2 regions of the Oscillibacter hominis genome follow, and region 2 is predicted to be linked to the other one. Evidence: a T-box and tRNA genes for the amino acid it is inferred to sense, from the RefSeq annotation. Region 2 holds a T-box; the other holds one or more tRNA genes.
The links. A T-box is a leader RNA that pairs with one kind of tRNA and senses whether it is charged. The one in region 2 lies ahead of H8790_RS12205 (glycine--tRNA ligase), so its partner is inferred to be a tRNA-Gly.

Region 1 (7,621 bases), 680 kb from region 2:
AAGTATCCCCCACCCGTTTTGGGCAGGTGAGGGATACTCATAGGCTTCAAACTGCGGCAGCTATGCCAGCATATGTAGGATTGCACCCATGCCGAGGCCAAGGAAGTTGCCCACAGCCGCGCCTAACACGCCCATCAGGACGCCGATGCCGGCATAGGACTCATGATATGCAACCGCAATGATCGGCGCCGAGGCGCTGCCGCCGATGTTTGCAACAGACGCGGTGGACACCATGCACAGATCCCAATGGAACACCTTGGACAGCAGGAACATCAGCACCACATGGATCAACAGGATGAACATGCCGTAGACGATCCACATGGGAGCGGAGACCAGGTCGGCCAGGGTTGCCATGGAGGCCAGCAGGGAGACGACAGCGTACAGGTAGACACTGGACAGCTCTTCCACTGCGGGCAGCTTGCCCAGCGGGGTCATCGCGCAGATCAGGCCCAAAACGGTGACGAACACGGTGGTGCAGGTGCCCTTGTCGAACATGCCCAGGCCAATGTTGGTCAGGCCGGTCTTCATGGCGGCGCCGATCCACTGGGAGGCGGCGGAGACCAGCAGGGACAGGCCGATCAGGAAAATCCAGTCGGCAGCCTTGGCGTGCTGCTTTTCCTTGGCGACCTCAGCGTTGGCCGCGTCAGCCACGGCCTGGAGCTTGGAGGTGTCGGCCTTCACAGCGCCGTCCCACTTCTTGGAGTAGCGGACAGCTAACAGCAGCAGCGCGATCCAGACGGAATAGCAGACCGTATCCAGGGCAAGGGCGCAGCCGTAGGCGCCGGGGTCCACGGGCAGGGCGTCCTGCATGGCGGCCATGTTGGCACTGCCGCCGACCCAGGAAGCATACAGGGCAGCGGTGGCGCCCCAGGTGTCGGCGCCCAACATGCCCTTAAAGATGGGATAGCCGATGATGAAGCCGATGCCGATGGTCACGGAGCAGCCCAGGAAGATGGAGATCATCCGCCCGGACAACTTGGCCAGCTTGCGGAAATCGCAGCGCAGCAGCATGACGAAAATCATGGCGTACAGCAGGTTATTCTTCAGCGCTCCATAGGCTGCGGAGCACTCCTCGGAGTCGAACATGCCAACAGTGCAGAGGATCATGTTGATGACGTAAATCCAAACCAGAGGAGGAACTACATTAAATACCTTCCATTTAGCGTATTTCTCCAGGGCAAGCAGGCCGCCGGCCAGGAACATCAATACCGCAATGTAAGTAAAGCCGCTTGTAATCATATTTCTCTCCCTTTCACATGTTTTTTGTTGCAGGCGTTTTTTCTGCCACTCTTCATTCTCTCTGTAAACGCCCTGTGTCAACGCCATCCCCTTGGGGTGGCGTTCTCATCCCATTGGCTCTCCCTCCTTTTCCCCGAATTCAGTTGATTGATGGGCGCTTGCCCAGGTTCACAAAACTCAGTCCAGATACCGGATGCCCTCAATGCCCTGGATGCCCAGGCCGGGCTCGCTGGAGACGGTGATCTCCTTTTCGTTGAACACCGCGCCGCCCTGGACCGGGTCCTCGCTGCACAGCACCGGGCCGTCCAGGTCGATCTTGGTGATGACCTGCTTGGCACAGGCCAGATGTACGGCCGCGTTGACGCTGACCTTTGCCTCCAGCATGCATCCGACCATGCACTCCACGCCGTAGACTTCGGCGGCGGAGGCGATCTTCAGCGCGTTGTAGAGTCCGCCGCACTTCATCAGCTTGATGTTCACCAAGTCTGCGGCGCCCATCTGCATGATCTTCACCGCGTCCTCCGGGGAGAACACGCTCTCGTCGGCCATGACCGGCACATAGGAGCGCTCCGTCACATATTTGAGGCCTTCAAAGTCGTGGGCCTTGACTGGCTGCTCCACGAACTCAATGTCCAGGCCCTTCTCCTGCATCTGGTTGAGGAGCTTGACCGCCTGCTTTGGCGTCCAGGCAGTGTTGGCGTCGATGCGGATGCATGCTTTGTCCCCGATGGCCTTGCGGACCGCCATCAGCCGGGCCACGTCCAGCTCGGGGCTGACGCCCACCTTGATCTTCAGGCAGTCATACCCCCGCTCGATGGCGTTGATGGCGTCCCTGGCCATCTCCTCAGGATCGTTGACGCTGATGGTGATATCGGTGACGATCTTATTGCGGCTGCCGCCCAAAAGCTTGTAAACCGGCACATGGTACAGCTGGCCGTACAGGTCCCACAAGGCCATGTCCGCCGCCGCCTTGGCGCTGGTATTTTTCACGATGCATTTGTTGAGAGCCCTCATCACGTCCTCAAAATCGTCCACATCCCGGCCCACCAGGGTTTTGATGATGTGGTCCTGAAGGGCGCCGATGATTCCGCCGGTGGTGTCGCCGGTAATCGCTCCCGTGGGGGGCGCCTCGCCGTAGCCCACGGCGCTGGTGTCGATGTGGATCTCCACGATCACGTCCTCCACACTCGAAACGGAGCGCAGTGCCGTCTTAAACGGCACACGCAGGGGTACGGAGATCATGCCCAAACGGATTTCTGTAATTTTCATTGCGATTCCTCCTCTTTCCCTTTATTTTGCCAACTCGTACAGTGCCTGTGCGATAATCTGCGCGTTCTTCATCAGCTTCTCCACCTCGATGAACTCGTCGGGCTTGTGCTCGCGCACCTCGTCACCGGGGAAGATGGGGCCAAAGGCCACGATGTTGGGGATGGCCTTGGCGTATGTACCGCCGCCGATGCTCTTGGGCCTGGCCTCCAGGCCCGTTTCCCGGGTATAGACCTTCAGCAGCGCCTGGATGAGCTCACTGTCCTCGGGCACATAGAGGCTCTTTTTATGGCTTTGACCCGTCAACTGGAAGCCGGCCTCCTCAAAGGCCCTGCGGAGCACCGGATCGCAGTCCTCCAGCCGTTTTGTCACGGGATAGCGGTAGTTGATCCGGAGGTTCAGCTCCTCTTCCCCGCCCTCGATGGTGCCTAAGTTCAAAGTCAGCCCTCCGGAGACCTCGTCGTAGAGAGCGATTCCCAAAGAGGCTCCGTCGGTTTCCATACCCACTTTCACGGCCAGGAATTCCACCGCCTCCTTCAGACCGCCTTCCAACGGGAGCTTTCTGAGCGTCTGCATCAGCCGGCCGATGGCGTTTTCCCCCTGCTCGGGCGTGCTGCCGTGGGCGCCCACGCCCGCCGCTTCGATCCGCACGCCTTCTTTTGTGAGGGTGCAGGCAACCTTTTCCGGTGCGGTGCGCCGCAGCTCTTCCGCCATCTCACGGGGACAGCGCAGCTCTGCCGAAGCCGCCGCGGGCACCACATTGGGCGCCGAACCCCCGCTGAGCCGCATCAGGCGCACCGGCCCACTCTGGGTGTACTGCTTGCGGAAAGCTACATTGACAATGCCCTTTTCCCCGTTGATGACCGGATACTCGCCATCCGGGGTAAAGCCCATCAGCGGCAGCTCGCCGCCGTGGCCCAGGTAGTATTTCATATCGGCGCTGCCCGTCTCCTCATTGGTGCCGAACATCAGCCGGATCCGGCGCCGCAGGGGAAGTCCGGATTCCTTCAGCGCTTTCATGGCATAGAGGGCGGCAAAGACCGGGCCCTTGTCGTCCATCGTTCCCCGTCCCCAGATTTTTCCGTCCCGGATTTCCCCGCCAAAGGGATCCACCGACCAGCCGTCCCCCTCGGGAACCACATCCAGATGGCCTAAGACGGCGATCATTTCCTCACCGCTTCCATATTCGCACCAACCCACCTGGTGATCCATGTCGCTGGTTTCAAAGCCGCACCGCCGCGCCGTGGCCAAGGCGTGTTCCAGGCTTCGCTGCACACCTTCCCCGTAAGGGAAGCCGCTGTCGTCATGCTCCTCCACGCTGCGAATCCGGACACTTTCCTGTAGGCTTTTGAGCAGCTCTTCCTGCTGTTGCGTCACCGCATCCCGCAGTTCCATTCTTGACCCTCCCTATTCCTTCCAAAAAAACAAAATACCCAGCAAAGGCCAGGCAGATAGGGTCCCGGCCTTTGCTGGGTTTCATCATGTTCATTGATATATTGGGAAATATATCACACAAAATGAAGCAGCATTGATTCAGTTCAGTTTTTCTTTTACCATGATGTACCGCTTGTTGGCATCCTTCAGTGCCGCAATCACCGCGCGGGTGGAGGAACCGTAATACCGGCGGGTAACCTCCTCTTCCAACAGGTCATAATCCCGTTCCAAAGAGCGGCCCACACAGATCTTTCTGAGAAACTTCTCTGTCAGATCCAGCGTATGGGTACAGTCCATATTCAGGATTTCCCCACTTCCAAGCTCCACTTCCAAAGCGATAAAAAAGGCGCCGTAGACCTTGGTAATTGCATTGTCGATATTGGTTCTGGACTCTCCAGTCACATACACCGTCTCACGATGCTCCATACTCATTGCCTCGCAGTTGCCAATCGGATTTACCATCACTTTACGGTTTCATTATATCATCGAAACAATACCTGTCAAGAGAGCAGTTGTCTTTTCATACAATCCACTCAGATTCTAATCCAACATTTTGTGCAGAACGTCTACTTCCCTGCATTATTTCAGAAAACATGACAAAAAGGAGCTTTTTTATCTATGCAGTTTAACAACAATCTCCTTTTGAGACAAGTTCCTGTTTCTGCCAATCCACTTGGTGGTTTTTGTCGAATTCCGTCGATCTGCGCTTTGCTTTTCCGCAATGCGGCTACCAGCCGATTTGCAAGTACAGGTCAGCCTTACTTCAAATGCAAGTAAGTGGTCGAATGGAATCCCGGAAGGCTATTGTACCCGACTGTAAACCAGCCACCTGCAACGGGCAGGCCGTGCATGGAAAGCCCCTTCCTCCTATTTCTAAAACAATTGCAGGTTCCTTTTCTGCCGAAGTAAAAAAAGACACGAACTTGTCGTGTCTTTTTGGAGGCGACACCCAGATTCGAACTGGGGAATCAGGGTTTTGCAGACCCATGCCTTACCACTTGGCTATGTCGCCATCTCTTCAACTGCCATATTGTATGCGAAATCCATCTGGAATAGTCACAAAATTTTGTGACTATTCCAGATGGAGCGGGCGACGAGGCTCGAACTCGCTACCTCCACCTTGGCAAGGTGGCGCTCTACCAGATGAGCTACGCCCGCAAATGGTGCCTCCGGTCGGAATCGAACCAACGACACGAGGATTTTCAGTCCTCTGCTCTACCAACTGAGCTACAGAGGCAAATGGCGACCAAGATGGGGCTCGAACCCACGACCTCCAGCGTGACAGGCTGGCGTTCTAACCAACTGAACTACTTGGCCATTTGCTGCGTTATTGCGGGAAGACAATGCTCCAACCACCAGTCAGATATCCAAATTGCTTCCCTCATACACCCTCAACCAAAAGAGATTGAGTGGTGGGAACAACTGGACTCGAACCAGTGACCCCCTGCTTGTAAGGCAGGTGCTCTAACCAGCTGAGCTATGCTCCCGAACCTTGCCGACACTTTCGAGCGGCAAGGGTTATTATACTAAAAGGGCGTTCTCCTGTCAACCTTTGAAACAAACTTTTTTCGTTTTTTTCCATTATTTTTTTCTGGCCCCGATGCTGTCGATCAGCGTCTGAAGCTCAGCGGCGCTGAAACGCTGCACCTGATCGCAGAATTGGCAGGTCATCTCCACGCCGCCCTGTTCTTTCAGCATGCCGCTCAATTCATCGGCTCCCAAGCTGATCAGCGCCCGCTCCATCCGGTCCCGGCTGCAGTAGCAGCGGTACTCGATGGGGCTGCGCTCCAGCACCTCAATCTCAAAATCTCCCATCACCGCGCGCAGCATGGATTCGGGATCCCCTTCCCCATCCAAAAGCCCGGTGACAGGCCCGGCGGCCAGAATACCGCCTTCCACTTTGGCAATGACATCCTCAGGCGCCCCGGGCAGCAGCTGGATCAAATAACCGCCCGCCGCACGGACGCTCTGATCCCGTTCCACCAGCACGCCAAGGCCGCAGGCGGTGGGAATCTGTTCCGACTCCACAAAGTACTGGGCCACATCCTCGGCGATCTCACCGCCCAGGAGTGCCACGCTTCCCACGTAGGGGTCTTTCATCCGAAGGTCCTTGATGACCGTGATGGTGCCGCCCATTCCCACCGCGGTCCCCACGTCCAGCTTCCCGTCCGGCCGCAGCGGCAGGTCAACGTGAGGATCCTGAACGTAGCCGCGGACATTGCCCAGATCGTCGGAAACGGCCAGGATGGTGCCAAGGGGGCCGCCGCCCTTGATCTGTACCGTGACGCTGCCGCCTTCCACCTTCAGGGCGTTGCCCATCATGGAAGCCGCCGCCAGCGTGCGGCCCAGGGCCGCGGTCGCCACCGGCAGCAGTGTGTGGATTTGACGGGCCCGTTCGGTCAGCTCCCTGGTGGAAACCGCCGAGGCCTTTACAAAACCGTCCTTTGAAATTGCTCTTATTAACTGATCGCCCATAGTTTCCATTTCCCTTACTTTCTGATGGCTGTAAATACGATGCGCTGCTCTCCCTCTCGGGGAGGGCTTTTGCGGAGGTCGCCGTAGACGTGGATGCGGGTAAAGCCAGCCGCCTCCAGGGCTTGACGCAGCTCCTCGACGCTGTAGGCCCGCTCCCGGTGCAGTTCGGCGCTGCGGCTCCAGCTGCCGTCTCCGCGGCGGCTGAAGAGATCCATCCAATAAGTCACAATGCGGCGGGAATATTCCGAGCGCCACACGCAGTACACATCCTCCGTCTCGTCTAAAAACACCTGTCCATCCAGCCGGCGGAGCTTCTCCTCGGAGTTGACGTCAAAGATCAGTATGCCCCCTGGCGCGATAAACAACCGCAGTCGCTCCAATGTAGCGCGCAGGTCTCTGCTGCTTGTCAGATAATTGATGCTGTCCAGGGCGCATACGGCGGCCTCCACCGTGCCGTACAGGTCCAATTCCGTCATGGACTGGTGCAGGAAAAGAGGGCGCTCCCCCTCCAGTTCCCAGGACTTCTGCTGGGCTTGGGCCAGCATATCCTCAGACCCGTCCACCCCGATCATCTCATAACCCCGCCGGGCAAGCAAACACGTGAGGGTGCCTGTCCCACAGGCCAGGTCCAGCACGGTGCGGACCGGGATGCGGCTCTCTTTGAACAGCTTCTCCAGGTAATCCGCCCGGCGCTCATACCCCACGTCAGTTGTCAGCGCGTCGTAAAAGCGGGCCAGGGACTCATAGCTGCTCATTGTTCCTTTGTCCGCTCAAACGCGATTTCGTAGCCGCCGGCGCCATAGCTCAAAGAGCGGTTGACCCGGCTGATGGTGGCGCTGGAGGCACCGGTGCGCTCTAAAATATCGTTGTAGATCATCCCCTGGCTCAGCAGCTCCGCCACCTCAAAACGCTGCTCCATGGCACGCAGCTCAGATACCGTGCAAAGGTCCTGGAAGAACGCATAGCACTCCTCCTCTGTCTTCAGCGTCAGGATCGCCTTATAGAGCGCCCCGTTCTTTTCCTTTTTTCCGATTCTGACCATACGGATCCTCCCCTTTCATGAGACTGTTCACCTGATTTTAGCATTGTGAAGCGTAAAAGTAAAGCGTTTCTTTCTCACCTCCGTTTCCCGCCCGGCATAGATTGGGGAAAAGAAAGGTGGGGTCTTATGGAGAGTCTGGAGATTGCCCAGCGGACGGCACAGCGG
Region 2 (7,621 bases):
AGAGCTGGCTGAAGTGGTTTTCATAAAAGTAGTAGGTGGGGATGCCCAGGTACCGGTTCACATTCTGGCGGTTGTAAAACCACTCAAAGCTGGAGTGGCTGCCCTCCGCCGTGTAGCCCTGTTCCCTCAGGTACCAGGCGTAGGAGTTGGTGTTGGCACGGAAGTTGGGCAGCGTGCACAGCCCCGTGAGGAAACACCGCTCCGTGTCCACCGTACCGCCGGCAAAGATGTTGGTGATCAGGGGCCCTGCCACACCTTCCTGCTCCAGGGCATGGTAGTCGTCATAAAGGGAGAAATCCACACCCTCGATGCCCAATGTGGAAAAGTCGGCAAAGGCCTCTAACTGGATGGTGATAAGGTCCACCGCCTCCTTGATGGGCTGGTCCTCATACTGAGCCAGCAGCGCGGCCGCGGCGGCCTCGTCATAGCCCTCCGGCGGCTTGATCCGGCCGGTGGTCATGCTGTGGAGGAAGGGGTAGAGAAACCCCTTGGAGAGATAGACCTGGGTGGAGCTCCACTGGTTGATGTGCTCCGTATTGGCGGTGCGGACCTTATAGGTCACGCTGTCGCCGTAGACCCCCTTCAGGGAGATGCAGGCAAGGGCGGCCGCAAGGGCCAGGGGCAGACGCACCTTTGCCGGGGGGCGGCCCCGGGCAATGAAAAAGAGGACCGCCGTCCCTGCCAGGGCGCAGGCGATGCCAAACCAGATCCGGCCGTCCGGAGAGAGGTCGTAGCCCGCGGTCTTTGTAATGCCCGCCGCCTCCCGGATGTAGCGCAGGTCGTCAAACATCAGCGGGTCGTCCCGGAACAGGAGCAAAAAATAGTTGGCAAAGGAGGCGCCTAAGGTCAAAAAGGCCGAGAGCAGAAAGGACAGCCATGCCCGCCCGATCAGAAGATAGAGGATCAGGGCCAATGCCGCCGCCGGAACGATGTTCAGCGCGGCGATCCGCCAATTGGCAAAATAGCTGAAAAACAGGAGGTCCGTATACTTTCCATAGGCGAACAGCAGGGACAGCGCCCCCAGGCAAATCCCGGACAGCAGCACCCACAGCGCATTCCACACCCAGAACCCAACCCGCTTTCCCGCAGTGAGGCCAGCGCCGCTTTTTTGAAATAACCAGAATGTTTTCACTTAGGAAACCCTCTTTTTTAAACTCCATGCGGTAAACCGCGTCCAAAAATCCTATTGTGACATCATACCCGTTTTCCCGGGGAAAAACAAGGGGATGCTGTATTTTTCCGCCGCAGGCACTTTTCTATCCCACGTTCCCCGCAACAACGGTCAACGTACATCATCAAAAAGGCCGCCCCAAAAGGGGCGGCCTTTTTAATGGTTCAGCCTCAATAGGTCAGCTTCTCGTCCAGATAGGCCTTCAGCTTGTCGATGGGCAGACGCACCTGCTCCATGGTGTCCCGGTCCCGGACGGTGACGCAGTGGTCGGCGGGAGTCTTCTCGTCGCCCACGGTCTGGAAGTCCACGGTGATGCAATAGGGGGTGCCGATCTCGTCCTCCCTGCGGTAGCGCTTGCCGATGGAGCCGGTATCGTCGTAGTCCACCATATAGTACTTGCTCAGCTCGCGCTGAATCTCCTGGGCCTTTTCGCCAAGCTTCTTGGAAAGCGGCAGAACCGCCGCCTTGAAGGGGGCCAGGGCCGGATGGAAATGCATCACAACGCGGCTGTCGTTCTTCTCCGGGTCCACGACCTCCTCGTCGTATGCCTCCACCAAAAAGGCAAGGGTCATGCGGTCCGCGCCCAGGGAGGGCTCGATGACATAGGGGATATAGCGCTCATTCTTCTCCTGGTCAAAATAGGTCAGGTCCTGGCCGGAGTGCTCCTGATGCTGCTTGAGGTCATAGTTGGTCCGGTCCGCCACGCCCCAGAGCTCGCCCCAACCGAAGGGGAACTTATACTCAAAGTCGGTGGTGGCCTTGGAGTAAAAGCTCAGCTCCTCCTTCTCATGGTCACGCAGGCGCAGGTTCTCCTCCCGGACGCCCAGGTCCTTCAACCACTGGTGGCAGTAGCTGCGCCAATAGGAGAACCACTCCAGGTCCGTGTCCGGCTTGCAGAAGAACTCCAGCTCCATCTGCTCAAACTCCCGGATGCGGAAGATGAAGTTGCCCGGGGTGATCTCGTTGCGGAAGCTCTTTCCGATCTGGCACACGCCGAAGGGCAGCTTGCGGCGGGTGGTGCGGGCGATGGCGGGAAAGTTGACAAAAATGCCCTGGGCGGTCTCAGGCCGCAGGTACACCTCGTTGGCCGTGTCCTCGGTGACGCCCTGATGGGTCTTGAACATCAGGTTGAACTTGCGGATATCGGTGAAGTCGGACTTGCCGCAGCCGGGGCAGGGGATCTGCTTTTCCCGGATATAGGATACCAGCGCCTCGCCGTCCATGGCCTCCACGTTCACGTCGTCAATGCCCTGCTCCGCGTTGTAGGCCTCCACCAACTTGTCGGCCCGGTGGCGCATCTTGCAGGCCTTGCAGTCGATGAGGGGGTCGTTGAAGGTGGCCACATGGCCGGAGGCCACCCACACCTCGGGATTCATCAAAATGGCGGAGTCCAGCCCCACGTTGTAGGGGTTCTCCTGGACGAACTTCTTCCACCAGGCCCGCTTCACGTTGTTCTTCAGCTCCACGCCCAAAGGGCCGTAGTCCCAGCTGTTGGCAAGGCCGCCGTAAATCTCGCTGCCGGGGAAAACAAAGCCCCGGCTTTTGCACAGCGCCACGATCTTCTCCATAGTTTTGCTGTCGTTGTTCATGTTCTTCTCTCCTTTTCATCCCTTGTTGTGATTCCCATTCGCCGTCCGGTTCATTCCCGCAAAAGAAAACGCCCTGAGCCGAAATCGGCTCAGGGCGAACTGTATGCAGTCCGTGGTTCCACCTGAATTTACGTTTGCACGTACACTTAAGCCCGGTAACGGCGGGGACCGGCAGCGCCTGCTTTCCGCTTCAGCGCCGCAGCTCCGGGACGCCTTCTCCCTCTCCCGGCAAGGGCTCGCACCGGCCGCCCTCTCTCTGAACCCAGGGAATCAGGGATACTCCTTCCCTTCATCGCAGTCTGATATTGGGTGTACTGTACCACGTTTTTCCACATCTGTCAAGGAAAAGAGAAGAGCACCATTTCCCCATTTTGCGCGCGGTGCGTTTATTTCACTTTTCATTGAACCCCAGTCGCCCATATGATAAAATGAAGATAACAATAGGAACAGCGGGATCATTTATAAATTGGGGTGGATAGGGATGCATCTTCATCTCACAAGGAAACAAAAACCGCTTTTACTCATCCTGAGCCTCTTTGCTCTATATACATGTCTGTCTGCCCTGCTCGGCTTCCCATTGGGCTTTGGCAAACTGATGGCCCGTGGGATATCAAAGGAGTATTGCAGCATCGTCTACCCACAAGCTGCGCTCGGAAAGACTGTATTCAATCCCGTCAGCAGCTCCTATGAAACCGTGGTTTATTTGGGAGAGGAGCGGTTCTATATCCGCACCAACCCCAATCAAGATACGGTCGGCAACCCGTACCGGGAAAAATTGCTTTTGCAGGAAACCGGAGTATCAGAGGTGGTCTCCAAACTGTTTCGCACCTATGTTCAAGGACGGTACTATCGATTTCTCTCCTGTGCCGTCTATTGGAACTATCACGACCCAATGACCCCGATCACCAGTCTGCGATTTGATTATGGGGACTTTGAAAGCCCTTCTCTTCCCAGTGAGGCGAAAATAAAAGAACTCCTTTCCCCCATAGCGCTTGACTGCATCACGCAGATAGAGCCGCTGCTCCCCTTGGATCATGTTGATCTCCTATACTACCACCCTGATTTTGACCCGGACGAAACCGGTATGACGTGGAGGATTATGGAAATCCCCTTGGAGCGTGACACACCGCGGACGAAAGCGCTTTTGGATGCGGCAGAACTTACATTGACATAATTTGCTTCTTTCCCTCGCAGCCTCCAATTTTCAGGGACAGCCTCATTGCTGAGACTGTCCCTGCTGTTTTGAGGAAGCCAGTGAAAGAGAACGGCCGCCAAGGCTCGGATTATCCTGCACTCACCTCTGCCCGGGCAGGGCGGACGGCCCAGCCCTCCGGGCTCTGCACCGTCATCACCGCAAGGGTACCGTCTTCCATCTGGGCAAACCAGATGGCGCCCCCGGCGGCGCCCACCATCCCGTCGGCGGCAAAGAGGTCCGAGCGGTTTTCATCGTACTGGTTTTCATGGATGGCTTGCAGCAGCGGCTCCGTCACAATGCTGTCGTAGGCATCCAAAAAATCCGCCGCCGTCTCCACCGTCACGGTTCCGTCCGCCGTCGTCACCTCCGCGGGCCAGTGGATTTTTTCCGCCGCGTCCCGTCTGCGGCCGTCCTCCAACGCCTGGACAAACTCCCTGTAAAACGCCTGGGCCGCCTGCTCCTCTATGCCGGTCTGGGCGTAGAGGACATCCTCCCCATCGCGCTTCTCCTCTTCCGCCGGAAGGGTTGCCAGCCGGGCCAGCTCCGCCCTGTCCAGGTTCAGGAGGGTGTAATCGATCCCGTCTGCCAGCTCTTCCACCTCTTCGTTGGTCAATCTGTCGCTGCTGCCGGCAAGGACGTTGAGGGTGACAAAGCTCTCCTTCAGTTCCGCCAGGACCAGCGCCTTGCCCGGCCCCAGCCCCAGCCGCACCTCCTGCCCGCAGGAGGTGGTATAACCCCACTCCCGGTAGGATGACACATTCCCCACGGCCAGCATCACGTCGGTGAAGCTCCCCTTGACGCAGCGCATGAACTGATAGTCCAAGATGCCGTACCCGTCTATATCCGCCTCCCCGTCGTAGTGGAGGGTGCCGTCCTCATAGAGATAGGCGCTGAAGGGCGTGTGGGTCGGTGCAAGGAATGCCCCGCCCGCCCGGGAGAAGAGGTCCTCCCGGCTCAGCACATCCTGTATGGCGGTATGCAGGGCAAGGCCGTAGCGCTCCGTGATCTCGTCCAGCTTGTCCGCCATCTCCCGGTTGTAGGCCTGATAAAAGTTGTAGCGCTCCTCCAGGCCCGTGGGGCTGTTGCCGATCTCCTTCAAAATGGAGCCGTCCGGGTCGTAGCCCTCTAAAAAGATCTGCCACTCCGCCGTGGCCCGGCTCTCCGGTGTGTCCGCATAGCCGGAGAGCGTAATGCTGTCCATCTGAACCCCCTGCAGGCCGCCCTCACCGTCCGGCATCTGCACGGTGGCCTTTTCCGGCATCAGCCACTGCCGCAGGCCGAAAAAGTCCGTTGCCACGGCCGTACATGTCAGCGCCGCCAAGAGGCAGAGCACCGCGGCCGTTAAGGCCACATGCCTTCTGCGCCGTTTTTGCCGTCTCATTTCCATAACCTCCCATCGAATGTCTGCGGAAGCGTGTACCTGGGAAAAAGTTTCCCGATATAAATCTTTGAGTTCCATGTTACACCTCCGTCAGCTGCTGCTTCAAAAGCTTCCTTGCCCGGGAAAGCCGGGTGGTCACGGAGGTCACGCTCACGTGGAGCAGCTCCGCGATCTCCTGCACGGAAAATCCCTCATAGTAAAAGAGGTCCAGCACGGTCCGGTATTTCTCCGGAAGCGCCATCACCGACTGGTAGAGAGACTCCTGCTCCGGCGTTTCAAAGGCAGGCGGCAAAGCGTCCAGGGACACCCTGCGCCTGCGCCAGGGGCTGCGCAGCATGTCCCTGCACAGATTGATCGTCACCCGGATCAGCCAGCGGCGCAGATGCTCCGGCCCCTCAAAGGGCTTTTTCTCCCCATAGAGCCGCAGGAAGACCTCCTGCACCGCGTCGTCCGCGTCGTGCGGGTTGCCGCACTGATGGAGCGCAATCCGAAACACCATGTCCCGGTGGAGCTCCACTGCGTCAAGAAAGCTATTTTGTTCCATCGCGTTTCACCTGCCGGCGCCGGAGCAAGCGGCGCCGGTTTCCTTACTTCCGGTTTCCTTACTTTGAATGCATTCACCCATAAAACGATCCATGGAGGCGATTTGTCACAGCGTGCAGAAAAAAACCGTCCGGCTGAAGCCAGACGGTTTTTCCTCACTGTTTGTTTCTGTCGTAGGCCACGATGACCCGGCGGTTGGGCTCGGTGCCGGTGGAGTAAGTGGTGATGTTGGGCGTTTCCTGGAGAGCGGTGTGGATCACATGGCGCTCATAGGCGTTCATAGGCTCCAACGTCACGTTGCGGCGGTACTTGGTCACCTTCCCCGCCACCTTGACGGCCAGGCGCTGGAGGCTCTGCTCCCGCTTCTTACGGTAATTCTCCGCGTCCAGGTGAATCCGCACCCGGCTGCCGGAACCCCGGTTGACGGCGTAATTGGTGAGCTGCTGGATGGCATCCAATGTTTCTCCCCGGCGCCCGATCAGCGCGCCCAATTTGTCGCCCTCCAAAAAGACCTTGTAGCGGCCCTTCTCCGGCTGGTAGACCTTCACCTCGGCGGGGCTCTCCATCTGCTCCAGGAGGCCGTTCAAAAAGGCCTTGATCTGCTGGGCCTTTTCATCGTCGCAGGGCTCCCCCAACTCTTCGCTTTCCACTTGGAACTGCTCCGTCTTTGGGGCAATCGGCGCAGCCTTTTCCACCGCCGGCTTTTCCACCGCCTTCGGCACACTCTTGGGGACGGGAGTAACTTTTGGCGCTGCTTTTACCGGAGTCTCCTTCACCGGCTCGGCCTTCAGTTCCTCTTTCCAATCACTCTGTTCCGGTCCCTCATAGCTGACGCGGACCTTGGCCGCCACCGCGCCGATCCCTAAGAAGCCGGGCTTGGAGCGCTCTAAGATTTCCACAGATACATCATCGCGGTCAAGCTTGAGCTGGGCCAGCGCCTTGGCAATGGCCTCGTCCTCATTCTTGCCGGTTACTTCAATATAACTCATGGCAGTTGCTCCTTAGTCTTTATAATGATCCTCGCTGAAGGTGCGGCCCCGGGCATAGGGACGGTCGCCCACGCGGCCGTTCTCGTTGGTCCTGGGTTTTTCCTTGGACTTCTTTTCCAGCTTCTCCGCCCGCTTTGCGGCAATCTTCTTTTTCGCCTGGTTGGAGGCGTTGATCTCCCGCTGGAGCTGGGCCTGCCTCTTGGCCTCCTCCTGATGCTGGCGGCGTACTTCCGCCCGCTGGGCTTCCCTGACCGCTTCTTCTTCCTCTAACTTCTGGTTGTAGAACCTGCTGAGGAAGTACTCCTGCACAATGGAGAACAGGCTCTGGGCGATCCAGTACACGCCCAGGGCGGCCGGCATAATGAAGCCGATGTATACGCTCATCAAGGGCATCATCCAAGTCATCATCTTGGTGGAGCGGGCGGCGGCGGGGTCTGCCGCGGGCTGGGAAGACATGGTGATCCGGCTCTGCAGGAAGCTCAGCGCGCCGGAGAGGATGGGGATCAGCATCAGGCCGATCAGCCCCCAGCTGATGCCGTTGGAGAAGTCTCCCATGTGCTGGCCGGGGGTGGCGCTCATATCCAGCCCCAGGAAGTTGTAGTCCATATAGATCCAGCTGGTGTGCTGGGAGAGGAAATTGGCAATGGGTGCCTTGTCGGCGTTGGAGCCGATGACCTTTACGATCTCGATCTGCTCATAGGCTACGCTGCTGGTCAGCTGCAGCCCTGCCGCGGAGATGGCTTCCTTGGCAGC

Region 1: it encodes a tRNA-Gly, which carries the amino acid that the T-box ahead of H8790_RS12205 (glycine--tRNA ligase) is inferred to sense. The anticodon was not compared.

The regions. Positions count from the first base shown of each region.
Region 1 covers NZ_CP060490.1:1,792,078-1,799,698, forward strand. The annotation lists gene H8790_RS08900 (DUF819 family protein) at 61-1,239, opposite strand; gene H8790_RS08905 (dipeptide epimerase) at 1,417-2,508, opposite strand; gene pepV (dipeptidase PepV) at 2,530-3,900, opposite strand; gene H8790_RS08915 (DUF3870 domain-containing protein) at 4,039-4,365, opposite strand; tRNA gene H8790_RS08920 (tRNA-Cys) at 4,877-4,951, opposite strand; tRNA gene H8790_RS08925 (tRNA-Gly) at 5,022-5,097, opposite strand; tRNA gene H8790_RS08930 (tRNA-Phe) at 5,101-5,176, opposite strand; tRNA gene H8790_RS08935 (tRNA-Asp) at 5,180-5,256, opposite strand; tRNA gene H8790_RS08940 (tRNA-Val) at 5,350-5,426, opposite strand; gene hslO (Hsp33 family molecular chaperone HslO) at 5,521-6,414, opposite strand; gene H8790_RS08950 (class I SAM-dependent DNA methyltransferase) at 6,429-7,169, opposite strand; gene H8790_RS08955 (YerC/YecD family TrpR-related protein) at 7,166-7,456, opposite strand; gene H8790_RS08960 (RsiV family protein) at 7,583-7,621, shown strand, end outside.
Region 2 covers NZ_CP060490.1:2,474,985-2,482,605, reverse strand. The annotation lists gene H8790_RS12210 (LTA synthase family protein) at 1-1,132, opposite strand, end outside; gene H8790_RS12205 (glycine--tRNA ligase) at 1,342-2,760, opposite strand; T-box leader at 2,848-3,062, opposite strand; gene H8790_RS12200 (hypothetical protein) at 3,242-3,934, shown strand; gene H8790_RS12195 (hypothetical protein) at 4,044-5,336, opposite strand; gene H8790_RS12190 (RNA polymerase sigma factor) at 5,416-5,880, opposite strand; gene jag (RNA-binding cell elongation regulator Jag/EloR) at 6,035-6,868, opposite strand; gene H8790_RS12180 (YidC/Oxa1 family membrane protein insertase) at 6,881-7,621, opposite strand, start outside.